3 regions of the Peribacillus sp. NPDC060253 genome follow, and region 2 is predicted to be linked to each of the others. Evidence: riboswitches for the same ligand, from Rfam matches in the RefSeq annotation. Region 2 holds a riboswitch; each other region holds the start of a gene.
The links. A riboswitch is a leader RNA that binds a small molecule or an ion and turns the genes downstream of it on or off. The one in region 2 is predicted to bind lysine.
Positions count from the first base shown of each region.

Region 1: linked by a shared signal. The riboswitch ahead of dapA (4-hydroxy-tetrahydrodipicolinate synthase) and the one ahead of ACFWE9_RS24710 (aspartate kinase) in region 2 are both predicted to bind lysine.
Region 3: linked by a shared signal. The riboswitch ahead of ACFWE9_RS03545 (amino acid permease) and the one ahead of ACFWE9_RS24710 (aspartate kinase) in region 2 are both predicted to bind lysine.

Region 1 covers NZ_JBHXAS010000091.1:11,930-19,053, forward strand. Annotated here, with positions in the region: gene ACFWE9_RS19840 (fumarylacetoacetate hydrolase family protein) at 1-21, shown strand, start outside; gene ACFWE9_RS19845 (NAD(P)H-dependent oxidoreductase) at 338-922, shown strand; gene ACFWE9_RS19850 (D-alanyl-D-alanine carboxypeptidase family protein) at 1,702-2,886, shown strand; gene dapA (4-hydroxy-tetrahydrodipicolinate synthase) at 3,278-4,174, opposite strand; lysine riboswitch at 4,311-4,489, opposite strand; gene ACFWE9_RS19860 (hypothetical protein) at 4,588-4,803, shown strand; partial or broken gene ACFWE9_RS19865 (IS6 family transposase) at 4,809-5,299, shown strand; gene ACFWE9_RS19870 (MFS transporter) at 5,422-6,615, opposite strand.
Region 2 covers NZ_JBHXAS010000169.1:284-7,143, reverse strand. Annotated here, with positions in the region: gene ACFWE9_RS24735 (enoyl-CoA hydratase) at 1-646, shown strand, start outside; gene ACFWE9_RS24730 (electron transfer flavoprotein subunit beta/FixA family protein) at 780-1,553, shown strand; gene ACFWE9_RS24725 (electron transfer flavoprotein subunit alpha/FixB family protein) at 1,616-2,593, shown strand; gene trxA (thioredoxin) at 2,802-3,116, shown strand; gene uvrC (excinuclease ABC subunit UvrC) at 3,217-4,989, shown strand; lysine riboswitch at 5,051-5,227, shown strand; gene ACFWE9_RS24710 (aspartate kinase) at 5,317-6,549, shown strand; gene ACFWE9_RS24705 (YslB family protein) at 6,616-6,860, opposite strand, start outside.
Region 3 covers NZ_JBHXAS010000007.1:68,098-75,221, forward strand. Annotated here, with positions in the region: gene ACFWE9_RS03540 (glycoside hydrolase family 13 protein) at 1-1,584, shown strand, start outside; gene ACFWE9_RS03545 (amino acid permease) at 1,635-3,086, opposite strand; lysine riboswitch at 3,183-3,366, opposite strand; gene ACFWE9_RS03550 (LacI family DNA-binding transcriptional regulator) at 3,609-4,571, opposite strand; gene ACFWE9_RS03555 (metal ABC transporter solute-binding protein, Zn/Mn family) at 5,283-6,206, shown strand; gene ACFWE9_RS03560 (metal ABC transporter ATP-binding protein) at 6,221-6,976, shown strand; gene ACFWE9_RS03565 (metal ABC transporter permease) at 6,987-7,124, shown strand, end outside.

The sequences.
Region 1 (7,124 bases), on a different contig from region 2:
ACCTGTTCAGTCACACTGTAATCATGAAGAAGAGCAGTCATTATTGACTGTTTTTTTTTTATAAATCCCACCAGATGTCATTGCAACTTTATGGCAGGAGAGAGTAGCTGATGAAGAGGTAATATCAGTACTGGGAGGCCATTTACATTCCACGAACTCCATTTCATTTGTAGGGATTGATAATACTAACCAATTAATGCATATCTTTCTCGATGGTACTATTTTTGTGACTATGTTATAAGAAAATGACTACTTTTTAAAAAATGTCTAACACTATAATATTAGGTAAAGCTTAATAATCTAATGAAAATTATAGAATGATTGGAGGATGTTTGAAATGAAGCACTTAGTTGTTTATGCACATCCATACCCTGATAGCTTAAATCACTCTATTTTGGAAACAGCAGTTCATGCATTAAAGAAGGACAGTCACGATGTTGTTGTCCGTGATTTATATGCACTTGATTTTCAACCTGTTCTGAAACCAGAAGACACAGCAGCTATGAAAGCGGGAAAAACTCCAGATGACATTAAAACGGAACAAGAATTTATTACTGAAGCAGATGTTATAACATTTATTTACCCTATTTGGTGGACAGGTCTTCCAGCAATTCTTAAAGGGTATGTAGACCGAGTATTTGCATTTGGGTTTGCTTATTCTGCTGGAGAAGAAGGTATAATTAAGTTATTAAAGGGTAAAAAGGGCCTCATTATCAATACACATGGAACGCCTAACGAGGTTTACGATAAGGTGGGTATGACAGCAGGCTTGAAAGTTACCTCCGACATTGGGATATTTGATTTCACTGGAATCGAACCTGTGGAACATTTACTATTCGGAAGTATTGGTTACCTTGATGAAGACGCATATAAAGGTATGTTAAAGAAAGTTGAAGATACAATTAATTCGAATTTCTCATAATCATAAACAAATGTTGAAAAAGTCTGCTCATAACTAGAGTCTTGAAAGGTTTTGAATCAACCACAGGTGCTTTATTAAAAAAGTTTGCAGAGGCAGTGTTATTTCTTTGTAACTAAAGGGACGCAATACCCCCTCTTCAGAATGAGAAGAGGGGGCTTCTCTTTTTTGAAAAATTGATTCATTAACCTTATGATCTCTTGTTTTAAATAAAGGTTAATCTTATTACCTTGATATTAGATTGGAGGGTTCGTTTAATCCAACTTGGATAATTCATGAAATAATTCCTGTCGTGGCGAGTGGGTATGTATCCATTTTTAAATTCTTTATAAAGATGATGTTTTTGCTGTTAGCAACCTTATAAAAAGTGTTTCAAAAAATGCCAGGGAGCAGTATTGTTGCACCCTGGCATTCTTTTTCAGTAAGTAATGTCATGATTAAGCACCTAATGAGTAACTAGAGCCCTTCAGTTTGAAGGGTTTTTTCATGAAAAGATATGGTCAATATGCTTGCACACCCCCTCGTCAGCAAGATGAAAAATAAAAAATACAAATTTGTTGATAATGGAGAATTCTTTTTTTAAAAACAAAGGCTCCCACTTAAAGGGTAACAGCCCTAATAAAGTTATTTCAGGAAATTAAATGGAGGTTATTACCCAAGAATTTTCCATGATTATTAAAGGGTAATTACTGTTTTATTACAATTTCAAAAAAACATCTCTAAACATTCAATTTACTTTATTATGACTATATAGGATTTTACTTTCATTCAAGGAGAGTTATATGAAAAAGTTTTTCTTTATCTTCATTTTGGCTTTAATCCCCTTTGCATCAACAACTGTAAGTGCCGAATCCGACTTACCTCTCATTAGTGACGCCGGGATCATTATTGATGCGAAAAGTGGGAAGGTATTATACGAAAAAAACCCAAATAAAAAAATGTATCCAGCCAGTCTAACGAAAGTTGCCACAGCTATATATGCTATAGAACACGGGGATAAGAACGAAATGGTGACTATTAGTAAAAAAGCGGCTGAGGCAGAAGGCTCTTCGTTATTCATTGTACCTGGGGAGGAGATAGAGCTTTCCAAATTAATTGCCGGTACGCTAATCAACTCAGGAAATGATGGAGCTATAGCAATAGCCGAGCATATGTCTGGTAGTGAGAAAAAGTTCATGGAGGACTTGAATGAGTTTTTAAGAAAAGAAGTAAACGTCACCGATACTCATTTTACGAACCCTCATGGATTGTTTGACAAGAACCATGTAACCACAGCACATGACCTTGCAAAAATTACCCAATATGCAATGAAAAATGAAACCTTCCGTGAATATTTGGGGAATAAGGATTTACCATGGGAAGTGAAAACATGGGACACAACTTTAGTTACCCATCATCAAATGTTAAAAGGCGAAATTCCCTATGAGGGAATCACAGGTGGGAAAACCGGTTTCGTTAGTAAGTCGGGATATACCCTGATTTCTACTGCTACTAGAGGAGAACAGGACTTGATTGCCGTTACCCTTAAAGCTCCTTCAGACAAGGAAGCCTACTCTGATACTGAGCTGCTATTCAGCAATGGCTTTGCAAACTTTAAATCCGCCAAAATAGATAAAAATAACATATTTTATTCAGCTGACCACTCTAAATCCTACAAGCTGAATGAAGACTTATACTATACATATTTAACTAGTGATGAACCTAGTCTTAAAACCGGTAATGATGGTATTCTCTCAATCATGAACCAAGAAGGGACGGCCATAGAATCTTTTGACCTTAAAAAAGTGGCTGATGTTAGGAAAACAGAAGTGCCTGCTTCGATTAAAAAAGAAGCAATCAATGAAGAAACTAATAAATTTTCTGTCTTATCTCTAGAATGGGTCCCCTGTGTCATTCTTACCATTCTGATAACGTTTTTTCTAAAGAAAAGCAGAAAAAAAAGAAGTAGGATTAGAACTCGTTACTAAAGAAACTCAACGACTGGCATTCAGAGGCGTTGCTGCTATTTTTCCTGAAATAGCCACTAAAGTGTGGAGTACACCTATTATTAATGAACTAACAGATGCGTTCGTATTAAAAGGTCGACCAGTAAAGATTGATCTGACCCCATAAAGTTAGATAGGTTATTTCGTTTGGCAAATCGCGGTGAATTAAAGGTCAGGATCTATAATTAATGCTGGTTCAGTTGACTCAATAATATCGTTAAGCTTATAACCACGAGCTATTTCTACTAGTTTAAGCCCTAAGTCGAGCAAACAATCAAAAAGCAGTGCACTTCTTTCGAAGTTGCACTGCTTTTTATAAACTTATCCCGTTTATTATGGTCTTTAATTAGAAAGTCGGTATTTAAGTCTCGCTTTAATATTTTAATAACACAGATTCTACGTTACTAGGTTGTAGAGCTATTTGTAGAGCTGTTTTTTCTTCGTTGTTTAAAGGGAGCAATGGTAAGCGGACACCGCCAACATTTAGCCCTCGCATATTTAATGCTGATTTTACCGGTGATGGGCTTGGTGCAGCAAATAATGCTTTCATAATTGGAAGAAGATTACGATGTATGGAAGCAGCACCACGGACATCACCATTTTTGAAGCTATTAATCATTTCTTGCATTTCATTACCAATTATGTGTGAAGAAACCGAAACAATGCCTGTTCCACCGATGGCTAAAACCGGTATTGTTAATCCATCATCGCCGCTGTACAAAGTAAAATCACTAGTTGTTTCGCTAATGATTTGTGCCATGGCATCTAAGTCACCACTTGCTTCTTTTAATGCCACAATATTGTTGATTTTTGAGAGACGAACAATCGTCTCTACTGACATGTTTACAACACTTCGTCCTGGGATATTATAAAGCATTACAGGTAATGATGTTGATTGGGCAATAGCATTAAAGTGCTGAAATAATCCTTCTTGAGACGGCTTGTTATAGTATGGGGTAACGAGCATAACTCCGTCGACTCCTGCTGCCTCTGCTTGCCTTGTTAAGCTGATAGAAGCTTTCGTGTTATTTGAGCCAGTTCCAGCTATGACTGGAACTCTTCCATCAACAACTTCTACAACAACTTTGAATAAATCTACTTTCTCTTCTGCTGTTAATGTAGGAGACTCTCCGGTTGTACCAGCTATAACTAATCCATCAGAACCATTAGCAATTAAATAATTTACTAACGTTCTCGTAGCATAAAAATCAACCTCATTATTATGATTAAACGGGGTAACCATTGCGGTTAATACTTGGCCAAAATTCATAACTTCACACCCTTTTGTATAATTTTTTTGAAAAACTCAGAGGTGGTTAGGGCCATTCAGGAGTAAACGCAAAAAAGCAACAACGAGGATTCGCTGCTGCAGTAGAAACAATATTTATCAAAAAAATCGTTTCGGTGCGTAAGATAGCCCTCCATATAGTTTCCTATATGACAGTCCTGTATTTATTCAATAGCAGAACCAGCTTCAAGAATATGAGATTCTTTCCGCTTCGGCAAATTCCCCTTTCCACACTAGTCATAGGATCTCATTCTCCTCAAAATGTGTACTAATGGTCTTTGCTCCTCTATCCTCACTTCAAAAAGTATGAAGTAAGAAAATATTTAATTGACTGTAATATAGCAGATAATCCATTCTGTTGCAAGGCTAATTTAGAAATATTTTATTAAGAATACATGGATAATCGATGGAAATGGCTGCGGTATTGGGCTGGATTCATCTTTTTCCGTGACGTTTGGGAAGCAAGAAAACGAATCGCTTCAATTGTAAGTAGAACTCCATTGATTCAATCTACTATACTATCAGAAAAAATTGAGCAAAGCGAGACACTCGCTAATAGTTTATTAGGTGGAATTGGTCTTGATAATCAATACAGGTTTAAAATGGTCTAACAATATTAGATAAAAGAGTACGTCGTCATCTTAAGCCAACAAATGACTCTTGAATAGTTGATGAAACGTATATCAAAGTAAAAGGTCAATGGATTTATTTATATCGTGCAGTCGATTCAGAAGGGAATGCGATTGATTTTTATCTAAGGGAATCAAGAGATAAACAAGCAGCTAAGCGCTTTTCAAGAAAGCCTTGGCTACTTCTCATGTTTGTAAACCTTGTGTCATAACAGTGGATAAAAATCCAGCCTATCCTGTAGCGATTCAAGAGTTAAAAGAAGAGAATCGCATGCTTGAAGGCATGCAAATAAGGCAAGTTAAATATCACAATAATATGGTAGAACAGGATCATCGTTTTATAAAAAAAGCGCGTTCGTTCGATGTAAGGATAGAAATCATTTCGTACAGCTACTTACATACTGAGTGGCATAGAAGCCATGCATGTGATTAAAAAGAAACAGGTTTATCAAGGGTGAAGCTTGCCCAAAACCAATAAGAATTTATCCATAAATTGTTTGGATTAGCTTCATAATTTTTCAATATAAAGGAAACCACACTCTATGTTTCTAACGAGTGATTTTTGCACGAGAACTGCTTTTTTATTGCTTCTTCATCCTCTTATGCTGCCTTCTTTTGTTGTTTTTGGTCTAAGCGATAACTTAGGAAAGTTAGAAGACTGGCAAAGATAGCAACCAGCCCACCGACCCATGTCACATTCAGCAAGTTTCCCTGATGGTAAACGACTCCGCCCAGTGCGGAACCAAAGGCGATACCGACATTGCTTGCTACTGGCATCAGTGAAGCAGCTAGCCCTGTAGCTTTTGGTTGATAAATACCTGCAAGATCTATCAAATAAAGCTGGGTGGATGTTGTTAAAAGGATGGCCATTAACGACATCAAGCCAATATTAATCAATCCAATGATAAAATGATTTGTCGTCCAATATAGACTGATCAGAACGATTGCCTGCACGAGGAAAACAAACCGGAGGCGTCCGATCGCATTGTAGCTGGCAATTTTACCAGCGAGTATGTTGCTGAAAATGGAAATGAATCCGTAGCCAAACAAGATCAAACTGATTGAACTGCCTGGTGCTTCCATTCCTTTCAGGATCGGAACAAGATACGTATAAACGGCATACGTCGCTCCAAATCCAAGAGATGGAATGAAAAAAGCCATTAAAATTCGCGGATGTGTCAACAAAGAAAATTGATCACGCATCGAACTGCGAATGGTACTTTGCATAGTAGGCAATACGAAGAAAGATGCCAAAAACGCAATAGCTCCGAGAAAAGTCGTTAACAGGAACGATGCATTCCAGTCGTACCATTCAGCGATGACAGTGCCTATTGGTACTCCAATCACGTTTGCAAGCGTAAAGCCACCGAAAACGAATGATATGGCGAGTCCGCGTTTAGCGATCGGCATGGTTTCACTTGCAACAACCATGGCAAGTGAAATCAAAACGCCTGTTACGATCGCCGTCATCATCCGAAGTGCAAGGAGCATGATGTAGCTCGTCGAAAACACGCACAAAGCATTCAGGACGATGAACGAACCTATCAAAAACAACATCCATCTACGCTTTGGAAAATGACTTGTTGCCGACATCACGAGCGGTGTGGCAACAGCAAACGTAAGCGCAAACGCAGAAACGAGTGTGCCTGCTTTTGCATTTGTAATATGGAGACTCGAGGAAATATCGGTTAAGATCCCGACGATAACAAATTCGCTTGTCCCGAGAACGAATGTTAATAAAGTAAGTGTTAAGATGAGCAACCAATGTCGCTTAGTTAATTCTGTGGTGTGCATAAAAACCTCTTTTCTTAGATGAATGTACATGTGTCACCGGGGTGATAAACAATCTAACTATCATACCATAAAACATTTTTACGAGGAAAATCCTTGCTTAGTTATCTTTGATTATGAACGGGTACAAATGGAATTCTTTTCATATCCGAAATTTGGAGTGCTCATGCTTTTAGAGAAGGTAATATCTGAACGACTTTAACCGTCTTAAGTAAGTTACCAACTACGAAGGATTTCCTCTCCAAACTTCTTAATTTGCAGAATCCGTCTTTGAAGATGACACTTTGGGGAATTAAAGGAATTATGAGTATCTAGAAAAAATCCTAAAGGATGTTATTTTAAAAGGGGAAATATAAAGAACGTTAATCCCTTCCTCTTTATACTTTAATTATCTCCCGAATACTTAATTATTCTCTAGCTTTTTAAATTATGGCTTGCTTCAATTAAGCAATCCATTCGTTTAATGATATATTGCTACATCCGTGAAAGTGATAATTAGATATGGATACATT
Region 2 (6,860 bases):
CGAAGCCGTACGGGTTGTCCTTCTTCATGGTGAAGGAAGATTTTTCTCTGCAGGAGCAGACATTAAAGAGTTTACAGAAGTGAAAAACGGTAAAGCTTTCGAGAAACTGACCAAGAATGGTCAATCTGTATTTGAAAAAATTGAATCTTTTCCAAAACCGGTCATTGCAGCCATTCATGGAGCTGCGCTTGGCGGAGGATTGGAACTGGCTATGTCCTGTCACATCCGTTTGGTAACCGAAAGGGCAAAACTAGGTTTGCCTGAGCTTCAGCTCGGCTTAATACCTGGATTTGCAGGCACCCAACGACTTCCTCGTTATGTGGGTACAGCAAAAGCAGCTGAGATGCTGTTTACAAGTGAACCGATTACTGGTATCCAAGCCGTACAATGCGGGCTGGCAAATCATGCCTACACGGATGAAGAACTAATTCCAAAAGCGGTGGAGCTAGCCAATAAAATTGCCAAGAAGAGTCCTCTTGCGTTAAAGGCGGCTATAGAGCTATTGAATTTTTCTAAGCATGATTCCTACTATAAAGGTGTGGAACGGGAAGCCGTTCTCTTTGGCCAAGCTTTCGATACGGCTGATGCACAAGAGGGAATTGGAGCTTTCATTGAAAAAAGAGAAGCTGTATTCAAAGGGAAATGATATGATTTCCCTTCATATATAAATAACTATTTTTAAATATTATGCAGGATTTTGATGAAATCTGAAGAATACAATTATATATATCAATAATATTCATAATCTTCAAAACTCAAATTATTCGGGAGGTATTATCGTGAACATTTATGTGCTGCTGAAAAGAACATTTGATACAGAAGAAAAGATTACTCTATCCAACGGGAAAATTAATGAGGATGGAGCAGAGTTCATCATCAATCCATACGATGAGTATGCGGTCGAAGAAGCAATCCAAGTGCGTGATGCACATGGCGGCGAAGTAACGGTAATTTCAGTCGGAACCGAAGAGGCTGAAAAGCAATTACGTACAGCGCTTGCTATGGGTGCCGACAAAGCCGTATTGATTAATATAGAAGACGACATAGAAAATGGTGACCAATTCACGACTGCCAAAATCATAGGTGAATACTTAAAAGGCAAGAATGCAGACTTAATCATTGCAGGAAACGTTGCAATCGATGGCGGCTCTGGTCAAGTGGGACCACGCGTTGCAGAAATTTTGGAAATTCCTTATATTACAACCATCACTAAATTGGAAATCGCAGCTGGAAATGTAAGCGTTATCCGCGATGTTGAAGGGGACTCTGAAACGATCGAAGCATCTCTTCCATTGTTGGTGACCGCTCAACAAGGGTTAAATGAGCCACGTTATCCTTCATTACCAGGAATCATGAAAGCGAAGAAAAAACCGCTTGAAGAATTGGAATTGGATGACCTGGATTTGGAAGAAGAAGATGTTGAAGCAAAAACAAAAACGATAGAAATCTATCTTCCCGCTAAAAAAGAGGCTGGAAAGGTATTGAACGGCGAGATCGGTGATCAAGTTAGCGAACTTGTTCAATTATTACGCAGCGAAGCAAAGGTGATTTAATCAAAACTGTTCTTTTCTGAACTAACAACACACAACAAAAAGATACCAGGAGGTTTTTATAAATGGCTAGAAAGTTTCTTGTATTGGGCGAAGTTCGCGACGGTTCACTAAGAAATGTATCATTTGAAGCTATCGGTGCGGCTAAACTTGCTGCTGATGGCGGAGAAATCGTAGGTGTTTTAGTTGGTGACAGTGTTCAAAATTTTGGGAATGAATTGATTCAGCATGGTGCAGACCGGGTTGTTGCAGTTGAAAATGATCAATTGAAACAATATACATCAGATGGTTATGCACAAAGCTTGCTTGCCGTCATCGAGCAGGAAAAGCCAGAAGGAATTTTCTTCGGGCATACGGCTCTCGGAAAAGACCTTGCCCCTAAATTGGCTGGAAAGCTTGAATCAGGATTGATTTCAGATGTTACCTCCATTGAAGAAGAAGGCGGAAATATCGTTTTTACCCGCCCGATTTATTCTGGTAAAGCATTTGAAAAGAAAATTGTTACAGATGGAGTGATTTTCGCGACAATCCGTCCGAACAATATTGAACCATTAGCGAAAGACGAGTCCCGCTCTGGTGATGTTTCTACATTAAGTGTGGATATTAAGGATTTACGCACCATCATTAAAGATGTTGTTAGAAAAGCAAGTGAAGGGGTCGACCTTTCAGAAGCAAAAGTGATCATTGCAGGCGGACGTGGTGTGAAAAGTGAAGATGGCTTTGAACCATTAAAGGAACTGGCACAAGTTCTTGGCGGAGCGGTAGGTGCTTCCCGTGGTGCATGTGATGCGGATTATTGCGATTATTCTCTGCAAATCGGGCAAACGGGTAAAGTCGTTACACCTGACCTTTATATTGCCTGCGGAATATCTGGAGCGATACAGCATTTAGCTGGCATGTCCAACTCCAAAGTTATCGTTGCCATCAACAAAGACCCTGAAGCTAACATTTTCAATGTAGCTGACTACGGAATTGTCGGAGACCTTTTCGAAGTCGTTCCATTACTGACGGAAGAATTCAAAAAACTAAAAGTTAACGCGTAAATCAAATAAATGAAAGACAAGGGGCAAGACATTCGGCTAAGCCGATACACGTCTTGCCCCTTTATTTGGGCTAATAGGGAAAGCGTTAAGCCTGCATATTCGCTCTTTTTTAGGACATCCTACCACTGAAGCAAAATGTTAGCATCGTTTCTACCTTCAATGGTATACTGTCTTTAGTTATTTGAGTAAATTTGAGGAGGAAATATATATGGCTATTGTAAATGCAACTGACCAAACTTTCACGACTGATACGAACGAAGGTGTCGTTCTTGTAGATTTTTGGGCACCATGGTGCGGACCTTGTAAAATGATCGCTCCTGTACTTCAAGAGCTTGATACTGAAATTGGCGATACAGCGAAAATCGTAAAAGTTGATGTAGATGAAAACCAAGAAACAGCAGGAAAATTCGGTGTGATGAGCATCCCGACATTAATCGTCCTTAAAGACGGTGAAGTGGTGGATAAAGTGGTTGGTTTCCAACCAAAAGAAGCTCTTGCTGAACTTATTGCAAAACACGCTTAATAGTAAGATAGCTAAAAAAAGCTTCAAGTCTGCGGACTTGAAGCTTTTTTCGCTATCTTGATATATAATATTGAAAATGGGATAACAGGAGGCTGTATATATGAACCAACAAATAAAGAATAAACTTGCCCTTCTTCCCGATCAACCTGGTTGTTATTTAATGAAAGATCGTCAGGGAACGATCATTTATGTAGGCAAAGCGAAAGTGTTGAAAAACCGTGTCCGTTCTTATTTCAGGGGATCCCATGATGGAAAGACATTTCGGCTCGTTAATGAGATAGAGGATTTCGAATACATTGTCACCTCTTCCAATATCGAGGCTCTTATTTTAGAGTTGAACCTAATCAAAAAACATGATCCAAAATATAATGTCATGCTTAAGGATGATAAGACGTATCCTTTTATTAAGTTGACGGCGGAACGGCATCCCCGTCTAATCATTACGCGAAAAGTCAAAAAGGATAAAGGGAAATATTTCGGTCCTTATCCGAACGCTTTTGCGGCTAACGAGACGAAAAAATTACTTGACCGCATCTATCCTCTTAGAAAATGCAATACCTTACCGGATCGAGTTTGTCTCTATTATCACCTAGGACAGTGTCTGGCTCCATGTGTATATGATGTAGAGGAACAGGAATATAAAAAAATGGTGGAGGATATCAATCGGTTTTTGAACGGCGGCCATACCGAGATAAAAAAAGAACTGACAGAAAAAATGCTGGAGGCATCCGAAGAGCTCGATTTCGAGAGGGCCAAGGAGTTCCGTGACAAAATTGCCCACATCGATATCACGATGGAGAAGCAGAAAATGATGACGACGGATTTCATCGACCGTGATGTATTTGGCTTTGCCTATGATAAAGGCTGGATGTGCGTTCAAGTATTTTTTGTGCGACAGGGTAAATTGATAGAAAGGGATGTTTCACTTTTTCCTGTCTATGATGAACCGGAACAGGAACTTCTTACATTCCTGGGTCAGTTTTACGAGATTACCAACCACTTTAAACCAAAGGAAATTTTGCTTCCTGAATCAGTGGATGCCGAAATGGCCGAAGGGCTGCTTGGTGTGAAAACGATTCACCCGAAACGGGGAGCGAAAAAAGATATGCTTAAACTGGCGAATAAAAACGCCTCCATCGCCCTACAGGAAAAATTTTCTTTGATTGAACGAGATGAAGAACGAACGATCAAAGCCGTGGAAAACCTCGGGTTCCAATTGGGCATCTATACCCCGCATCGAATTGAAGCCTTCGATAACTCCAATATCCAGGGAAGTGACCCTGTTTCCGCTTTAGTCGTGTTCATTGATGGGAAACCGGAAAAAAGGGAGTACCGCAAATATAAGATCAAAACGGTCCAGGGACCTGATGATTATGAATCGATGCGTGAAGTGGTTCGAAGAAGATATTCACGAGTATTGAAAGAAGGGCTGCCACTTCCGGATCTAATCATCATTGATGGCGGAAAGGGACATGTGGAAGCAGTTCGAGATATTTTGGAAAATGAATTGGGCCTTGATATTCCACTTTCGGGTTTGATTAAAGATGAAAAACACAGAACATCGCAATTGATGATTGGCAACCCGCTTGAACTTGTTCCGCTTGATTCACGGAGTCAGGAATTTTACTTATTGCAAAGAATTCAGGATGAAGTGCATCGGTTTGCGATTACGTTTCATCGCCAGCTACGCGGGAAAAATGCGGTTCACTCACAGCTTGATGATATTCCAGGAGTCGGGGAAAAGCGGAGAAAGCAATTATTAAAGCATTTTGGGTCATTGAAGAAAATCAAAGAGGCAACGACCGAGGAAATTATGGACGCAGGCATGCCAAAAGGGGTAGCCGAGGGAATCGTTAGAAAATTGCAAGAATAATCTTGCTTGCGATAAATCTCTATGCTATGATTAGAAGGAATTTTTAATTAGACAACTTAAAAGTGCTGATAGAGGTGCGGAATTCAAGAGTAAAAACCTGGAGAAGTATGAGCTTCCATGATAGGTTTTGAAAGGGGAGGACGCCGAAGGAAGACAAGACTCATACCTTGTTTTTCTGGTCTGACATTTAATAAATGGCGGATTGTCAGGGTTTATACCCTGGAGAGCTATCTCACTGTGTTTACAGTATTAGATATGTGATCACAGCAATGAGATATTTCTCATTGCTTTTTTTATTGCCTAAAAAGGTAGAGAGGGTGCATGAGGATGGCATTAATCGTTCAAAAATTCGGCGGAACATCCGTCGGTAGCGTAGAAAAAATCAAAAATGTTGCCAAACGGGTAATCGAGGAAGCGGAGAATGGAAATGAGGTAGTCGTCGTTGTTTCGGCTATGGGGAAAACCACGGATCAATTGGTTTCCATGGCCCGTGATATTTCCGGATCCCCGAGCAAGAGGGAAATGGATATGCTATTGACTACAGGAGAACAGGTAACGATTTCCTTGTTAACGATGGCATTGATTGAAGAAGGACATGAAGCCATTTCGTATACTGGCTGGCAAGCCGGCATGCAAACGGAATCCGTTCATGGGAATGCCCGGATTTTAAACATCGATGCTTCAAGGATCCAAGCTCAGCTTTTGGAAAAGAAAATAGTGGTCGTAGCCGGTTTCCAGGGGAACGATGCAAATGGGGAGATCACTACCTTAGGGCGAGGCGGTTCCGATACGACGGCGGTTGCCATCGCTGCAGCGCTGAATGCGGATAGATGCGATATTTATACGGATGTAACGGGTGTTTTCACAACGGACCCACGCTACATAAAAGGCGCTCGAAAACTCCAATCCATTTCTTACGATGAAATGCTGGAACTTGCCAATCTGGGGGCAGGCGTCCTTCATCCAAGGGCTGTCGAATATGCAAAAAACTATCAAATTCCGCTTGAAGTCCGTTCGAGCATGGAGAAAGAATCAGGAACGATCATTGAGGAGGAAGCAACTATGGAAGAAAACTTAATCGTACGCGGCATTGCTTTTGAAGACAGTATTACAAGAGTCACAGTATATGGTTTGCCCCAATCACTTGGTGTATTATCAACAATTTTCACGACACTTGCGAAAAACAGAATTAATGTGGACATTATCATTCAAAGCATGACCGCCGAGGATACCACCAATCTATCATTCTCCATTAAAAGTGAAGATACGGAAGCAGCCTTGATCGTGCTGGAAAATAATAAAGAAAAATTGGCATTCAATCGTATTGAAACGGAAGGCGGTTTGGCCAAAGTGTCCATCGTCGGATCCGGTATGGTATCCAATCCAGGAGTGGCCGCCGAGATGTTCGAAGTGATGGCCCATACAGGCATCCAAGTGAAAATGGTTAGCACATCGGAAATAAAAGTCTCGACAGTTGTCAATGAAAAGGAAATGGTGAAGGCTGTCGAATCTCTTCATGAAGCATTTAAACTTGGACAGCATGCAAATGTACTAGCTTGAGAATGAATGGAGCCCAATAAAAAAACAGACTTCCGGTTAAAAGGGTAAGTCTGTTTTATGGGCTTATTAGATTGGATCTCTGGGATCCCATTGAATGGTGAATGTCACCTTTTTTGCGCGGCGTTTGACTTCTTCCGTTGATTCGCTGAGGAATTTTTTTTGCAGTGTAAACTGCTCGGCAAGGAAGCCGGCTTCAAGTTGGAAGTGACAGTCAGGATGTAAATCCAGTCGGCGGCTGATTATTTCACCGGTCAATGAGTATTCCATCTCGTTTTTCGTATACTTCATGATTTCGAGATTGCCCCATCCAG
Region 3 (7,124 bases), on a different contig from region 2:
ATATTGATGAAACTAGATTATTTACAGGAGTTGGGTGTGAATGTGTTATGGCTCTCACCTGTTTATCAATCTCCTAATGATGATAATGGGTATGATATCAGTGACTATCAATCAATCATGACAGAATTCGGAACCATGACTGATTTTGAATTGTTGCTGAAGGCCGTGCATGAACGAGGAATGAAAATCATAATGGATCTTGTGGTCAATCATTCCTCGGATGAACATTCTTGGTTCATGGAATCCCGATCCTCAAAAGATAATCCAAAGCGTGATTTTTATATTTGGAAACCTGGGAAGAATGGAGCCGAGCCAAATAATTGGGAGTCCATTTTTAAAGGTTCGGCATGGGGATATGATGAAGGAACGGATGAATTTTATTTACATCTATTCAGCAAGAAACAGCCGGATTTAAACTGGGAGAACCCTAAGCTTCGTGAAGAAATCTACAGCATGATGACCTGGTGGTTGGATAAAGGTGTCGATGGTTTTCGGATGGATGTCATCAACTTCCTCTCAAAGGATCAGAGCTATTCAGATGGAACCGTTCATCATGAGAAGAAGTATGGCGATGGAAGTCCTTTTTTCCTGAATGGCCCGCGTATACATGAGTTTTTACAGGAAATCAATCATCGGGTCCTATCTGGATATGACGTGATTACCGTTGGGGAAATGCCAGGCGTCACCCCGGAGGAAGCGCAATTGTTCACAGGAAAAGATCGTAATGAGCTACATATGGTCTTTCAATTCGAACATATGGATTTGGGGGGCGGACCAGCAGGGAAATGGAGTAACGATAAGTGGAAGCTAAGCGATTTAAAGCGTATTCTATCCAAGTGGCAAACTGGTTTAGAGGGCAATGGCTGGAACAGTTTATACTGGAACAACCATGATCAGCCCCGGATTGTCTCAAGGTTTGGGAACGATGGAAAGTACCGTATTGAAAGCGCAAAGATGCTTGCCGCTTGTCTTCATATGCTTCAAGGGACACCATATATATATCAAGGGGAAGAGCTGGGCATGACCAATGTTGCATTTGAAAGCATGGATGAATACCGGGATATCGAAACGCTGAATTCATATGACGAACTCGTCAATTCACATGGCTGGTCAAAAGAGCGGATGATGTCAGCCGTCCATGCTCGCAGCCGGGATAATGCGAGGACACCGATGCAGTGGAATGACTCCCGGAATGCAGGATTCACGAAAGGGATTCCTTGGATTAAGGTTAATCCGAATTTTCCCGAGATTAATGCAGAAAGAGCCTACAATGATCAGAATTCCATTTTTCATTTTTATAAACGTCTTATCCAATTACGCAAACAGCATGAAATCATCGTTTACGGCCGTTTTGAACTGCTCTTGCCCGATGATGAACGAATATTTGCCTATACGAGAACGCTTGATGATGAAAAGCTGCTGGTGCTATGCAACTTTAAAGAGGAGCATGCCTCCTTTTCTTTGCCAGAAGAGCTACATTCCTATTCTAGTACAAGGCTGATCGGCAATTATGAACAGGAGGGAGAGGGGATCTCCATCAAACCTCTGAGTCCATATGAATGTCGTGTTTATCATTTGAAATGAAAAAAGGACATGGTCTCCTTCATTTGAGGAGACCATGTCCTTTTTACGTACTATTTTGATTTAAGATCACATTCCTCAAGGGGAATGATTTTCGTTTTGTGCTTAATTTTATAGCCGAACCATAGGACGAAGAATAGAACCAAGCCAATGTAGGAAACGAACATTGAATTCCAGTCGATCCCGTTGCTGCTGAAAGCCTGATAGCCTTGCCCAATGATAATGATAATACATAGAACAAGTGCGAATATAGGCCCGAATGGGAAGCCTTTGGCCCTGTATGGTAAAGCATTCAAATCAAGGCCTTGAGCTGCGTAGGCTTTGCGGAACCGATAGTGGGCAAGCGCTATCCCGACCCATGTTACGAATCCAGCCATACCTGAAGCATTCAATAACCAGATATAAACGACACCATCTCCGAAAAATGAAGCTGAGAATGCAACGCAGCCAACTAAAGAAGTCACGATAAGTGCATTCACGGGTACTCCTCTTTTATCTAACTTTCCAAGGAATTTTGGCGCTTTCCCATCACGTGCCAAGTCCCAGAGCATACGAGTTGAAGCGTACATGCCAGAGTTACCGGCAGAGAGTACGGATGATAAAATGATCGCGTTCATGATGGATGCTGCAAATGCAAGGCCAGCACGTTCAAATACGAGCGTAAATGGACTGACGGCAACATCTTGACTCAATAAACGTGAATCAGTAAACGGAATGATCATACCAATTACAAAAATGGCAAGGATATAGAATAAAATGATGCGCCAGAAAACGGATCTGATCGCCTTTGGGATATTTTTTTCTGGATCTTCGCTTTCACCAGCCGTCACTCCAAGCAATTCCGTTCCTTGGAACGAGAAACCGGCAGCCATGAAAACGCCTAAGATCGTGAAGAAACCACCGTTAAAGGGGCCATCACCCATAGTGAAATTTGAAAAACCAATTGGGTCATTCCCACCCATGATTCCGAGAATGATCAGAACCCCAGTGATCAAGAAAATGACGACTGTCACGACTTTGATCATAGCAAACCAGAACTCGGCCTCGCCAAAACCTTTAACGGACATATAATTAATAAGAAACATAATGATTAACGCGATACCACTCCAGATAAAGGAAGGACTATCAGGAAACCAGAACTTCATAATTAAGACAACGGCTGCCAATTCGGCGGCAATGGTGATTGCCCAGTTATACCAGTAGTTCCATCCAATCGCAAAACCGAAAGACGGGTCGACGAATTTGGAAGCATAAACACGGAATGAACCGGCCACCGGCATGAACGATGCCATTTCTGCGAGACTTGTCATTAAATAATAAACCATGATGCCGATGACCGCGTATGCCACCAAGGCACCGCCAGGTCCGGCCGAATGAATCGCACCGCCACTTGCTAAAAATAAACCTGTTCCAATCGTTCCACCCAATGAAATCATCATTAAGTGCCGCGCTTTCAGGCTCCTTTTCAATTCAGTAGGGCTTGATGCTTTTTGTGAATTTGACAATTGATGTTACACTCCTTTTTATTGGAAGGGAACGAAATATAAAAAAACAGCAGTCGAAAAAGATCGACGGCTGTTTATAATAAACCCGTTTATCCTTCCGAAGATAGCTCCCCACGTTTTTAGAAAAACGTGACAGTGATGTTCCTGTTCGGTAACACCGCCAGCAAGGATATACATGGAATATACCCAAACTTCGGCAACTTATCCTTTCAAACGGAGTCTTGAATTTTCCAGAATCTCGTCCGTTTTACTTTTATAAGCTGCAGCCTCTAACTCATCGGTAAATGAGGAAGTATTCAATTTTCTTAAATCGTCGCGCCAGCATTGTTGACGTCGTACGATATTACTCAAGATATTCCTGAAATCATTAATTGATTGCTAGTAATTGAGTAAAGTTTACTATATCAAAATTATAAAATATTCTAATAGATATCGCAATCATTATTTTATGTGGTTATTTTTTCCTAGTTCTAGAAGGGTTGGCAAAAGGAAATAATCAAATTGCGACATACAAAAATAACATTAAACGCTCTTTCTTTTTATAAGGGCGTAGTCCAGCTTCACATGTTCGATTACTTCAGGATTCTCAAATAGATCCACTGCCATTTTACCGATCCATTCCAGCGGCAAGGAAATGGTCGTGATGTCGAGCATCTCACTAAGGCTATCATTATTGAAGCCGAGGATGGCGACATCGTTTGGAACTGTTATTCCCGATTTCTTAGCAGTAAGAATGAATCCAGCAGCCGTGTCATCATTAGTGATGATGATAGCTTCCGGTTTATCCATCATCGAATTCCACACCTGAAACAATTGTTCACCGTCTTTGATGTGATAACTGCCTTCAAACTGCCATTCTTTATTGTTTATAAGTTGATGATTTCTCATGATATCATTAAAGGCCTTTGTTCGAAGAAAACTGTTCCTGCTCTTTTTACGGCCGAGACTGTAACCAATCTTCTTATATCCTTTAGCAATCACGTATTCAAGGGCACAGGAAAAGGCTGCATAATGATCTATGCTGATCGACGATAATTCAGCCTGGGCTGTATCTTCACATAAAATAATCGGACCGTATTTTTGATATTCCAATAGGACTTTCATTTCCGAAATTCTTGAACAAACGATAATGCCATCAAGTTGCTTCATTTGCAGCATATTCAACGCTTGAATTTCTTTCTCTCTTTCATAATGGGTTTCAAAGATGACTATATGGCAGCCTATTGCGTTAGCCTGCTTAGTAATTCCGTGCACGATTGCCCCGTAATAGGGGTGATTGGTGAAAGGGATGATAATGCCGATAAGATTCGTTTTGCCCTTCGAAAGATGTATGGCATTGATGTTTCTTGAGTAATTCAAGCGATCGATGGCTTGTAAAACGCTCTCTCTTTTATCAGGGCTTACATATGGATGATTATTCAATACGCGAGACACTGTTGAGACAGATACACCTGCAAATTGAGCGATTTCTTTAATATTTGTCATAGGATCACCGTTTTTTCTTTTTTTATATTGTACCGTATGAAACCCATTTCAGAGCAAGAGAGCAGAATAAGGCTACTGAAGATTTTTACAGAAAGGGTCTTGTTCTGGTATGGGTTTCATCCTTTAAGATTGGTTTAAGTCTTAGAGGAGGAGGAAATCATGATGGTCCAAACTTTAATCAGCCTGATTGTACTTTGCGGTATCGAATTGGGATTGGCGTACTTGGCAATATCTTTGAAGCCGGAAAAATGATGGAGCAGTACAAGCTTGATACTACTATGAAAATATCCCCCTTGAAATCCGCGATTACTCGTGAGTTTTAGCGTTTTACTCGTGAAAACCGCGCATTTACTCGCGAATTTCACGTCGTCCCATCATAAACATTAGAAAAAAGCTTCCCTAGTTTATATTCACCATAACAACTCCACAATATAAATATAACTTCATCGTTACGTTTCATGTACCTATAGAAATGACTGACTGTCTGGAAGCTCCCTAGTAGAGATTCCAGACAGTTTTTGCTGTGTGTAAAAGACATTGGCCTTTTTGAAATGTTAAAAAAGAGTTGCACTTTTTTTGTATAATTGTGTATAGTATAAAATAAGTTGTACAGAGGAAACTTTTTAGCATTTACGACAATGTAAAAAAATTTACACTTAATTTTGCATACGGTAAACATTTTTAGGGAAACGAAAAAGGGGAGGGAATATGATGGGTTTTCTAAAATCTATTGGGGGCGTTCTTGCTGCAATGCTGATTTTAACGGGGTGCGGCAATGACACGACCAAACAGGATAAGGACAATGGCAAGTTGAACGTAGTTGCTACGACAGGAATGATAGGGGACTTGGTTGAGAATATTGGCGGTAAACATGTCGAGGTCACCAGTTTAATGGGACCCGGAGTGGATCCCCATCTTTATAAAGCGACACAGGGCGATGTGAAGACACTGGATTCGGCAGATATGATTTTTTATAACGGGGTCCATCTAGAGGGAAAAATGACGGATATCTTTGAAATGATGAGCAAGGATAAACCGACGATTGCCGTAACGGAGGACTTCAAGGAGGAACAACTCCGTAAAGTGAGTGCAACGGAACATGATCCCCACGTATGGTTTGATGTAAAGCTCTGGATGGTTGCGGCGGAGTCAGTGAAGAAAGAGTTGATTGCCAATGATCCAGATCATGAAGCAGAGTTTCTTGATAATTATGAAGAGTATGTTCAGCAGTTGGAGGAACTTGATAAATATGTTCAAGATGAAATAAATAAAATACCAGAAGACCAACGGGTGCTCGTTACAGCACATGACGCTTTTGGATACTACGGTCAGTCCTATGGTTTGGACGTAAGAGGGCTTCAAGGGATCAATACATTATCGGAATATGGATCAAAAGATGTGACGGATATGCGGAATTACCTTGTGGAGAACAAAATAAAAGCGATTTTCATAGAGTCCAGCGTGCCAAGGAAGGCTATCGAGGCTGTCATTCAAGGAGCTGGGAAGCAAGGGCACAAAGTGAAAATCGGCGGTGAATTATTCTCGGATGCGATGGGTGAAAAAGGGACGGAAGAAGGAACATATATCGGTATGGTCCGTCATAATACAGAAACCATCGTCCATGCTTTGAAATAAGGGGAGGAAAAAAGATGGATCAAGCAGCTTTGAAGGTCGAGAATTTAACGATTGCATATCATAAGAAACCGGTTGTTGAAGATGTCTCATTTGAGGTGCCGGAAGGGAATTTAATCGGTATTATAGGCCCCAATGGAGCAGGGAAATCGACCTTGATAAAGGGAATACTCGAATTGATTCCAAAAATATCGGGAGAAATTACAATAAAGGGATCTACTTATAAATCGATGAGGAAGAGTATTGGCTATGTACCACAGCGGGAATCAGTAGATTGGGATTTTCCAACCAACGCGCTAGATGTAGTGATGATGGGTAGATATGGTCACCTCGGATGGCTGAAGCGACCAGGGAAGGCTGAAAGGCAGAAGGCGATGGAGTGCCTGGATAAAGTGGGGATGGTTGAATACGCTAACCGCCAGATCAGCCAGCTCTCGGGCGGACAGCAGCAACGGATTTTCCTGGCTCGTGCATTGGCCCAGGAAGCGGATATTTATTTTATGGATGAACCGTTCGTAGGGGTAGATGCAGCAACCGAGAAAGCAATCATACAATTGCTGATGGAATTGAAGGGAAAAGGCAAAACCGTTCTTGTTGTGCACCATGATCTATCGACTGTAAAGGAATATTTTGACTGGACGATGTTACTGAATAAAAAGGTGATGAAAATAGGTCCGACAGAAGAAGTTTTCATTCCTGAATACTTACAGGAAACTTACGGAGGCCGCCTGGCGATACTATCAGACACGAAGTCCGGCCTTTTATTAAAATGAGGTGTACACGATGAACATACTGGATATTATTACAGATCCTAATACAAGGTGGATTTTGCTTGGGACGATGTTCCTCGGATTAAGCAGTGGAGTCATCGGCAGTTTCGCCTACCTCAGAAAGCAGTCTTTGCTTGGAGACACGCTCGCA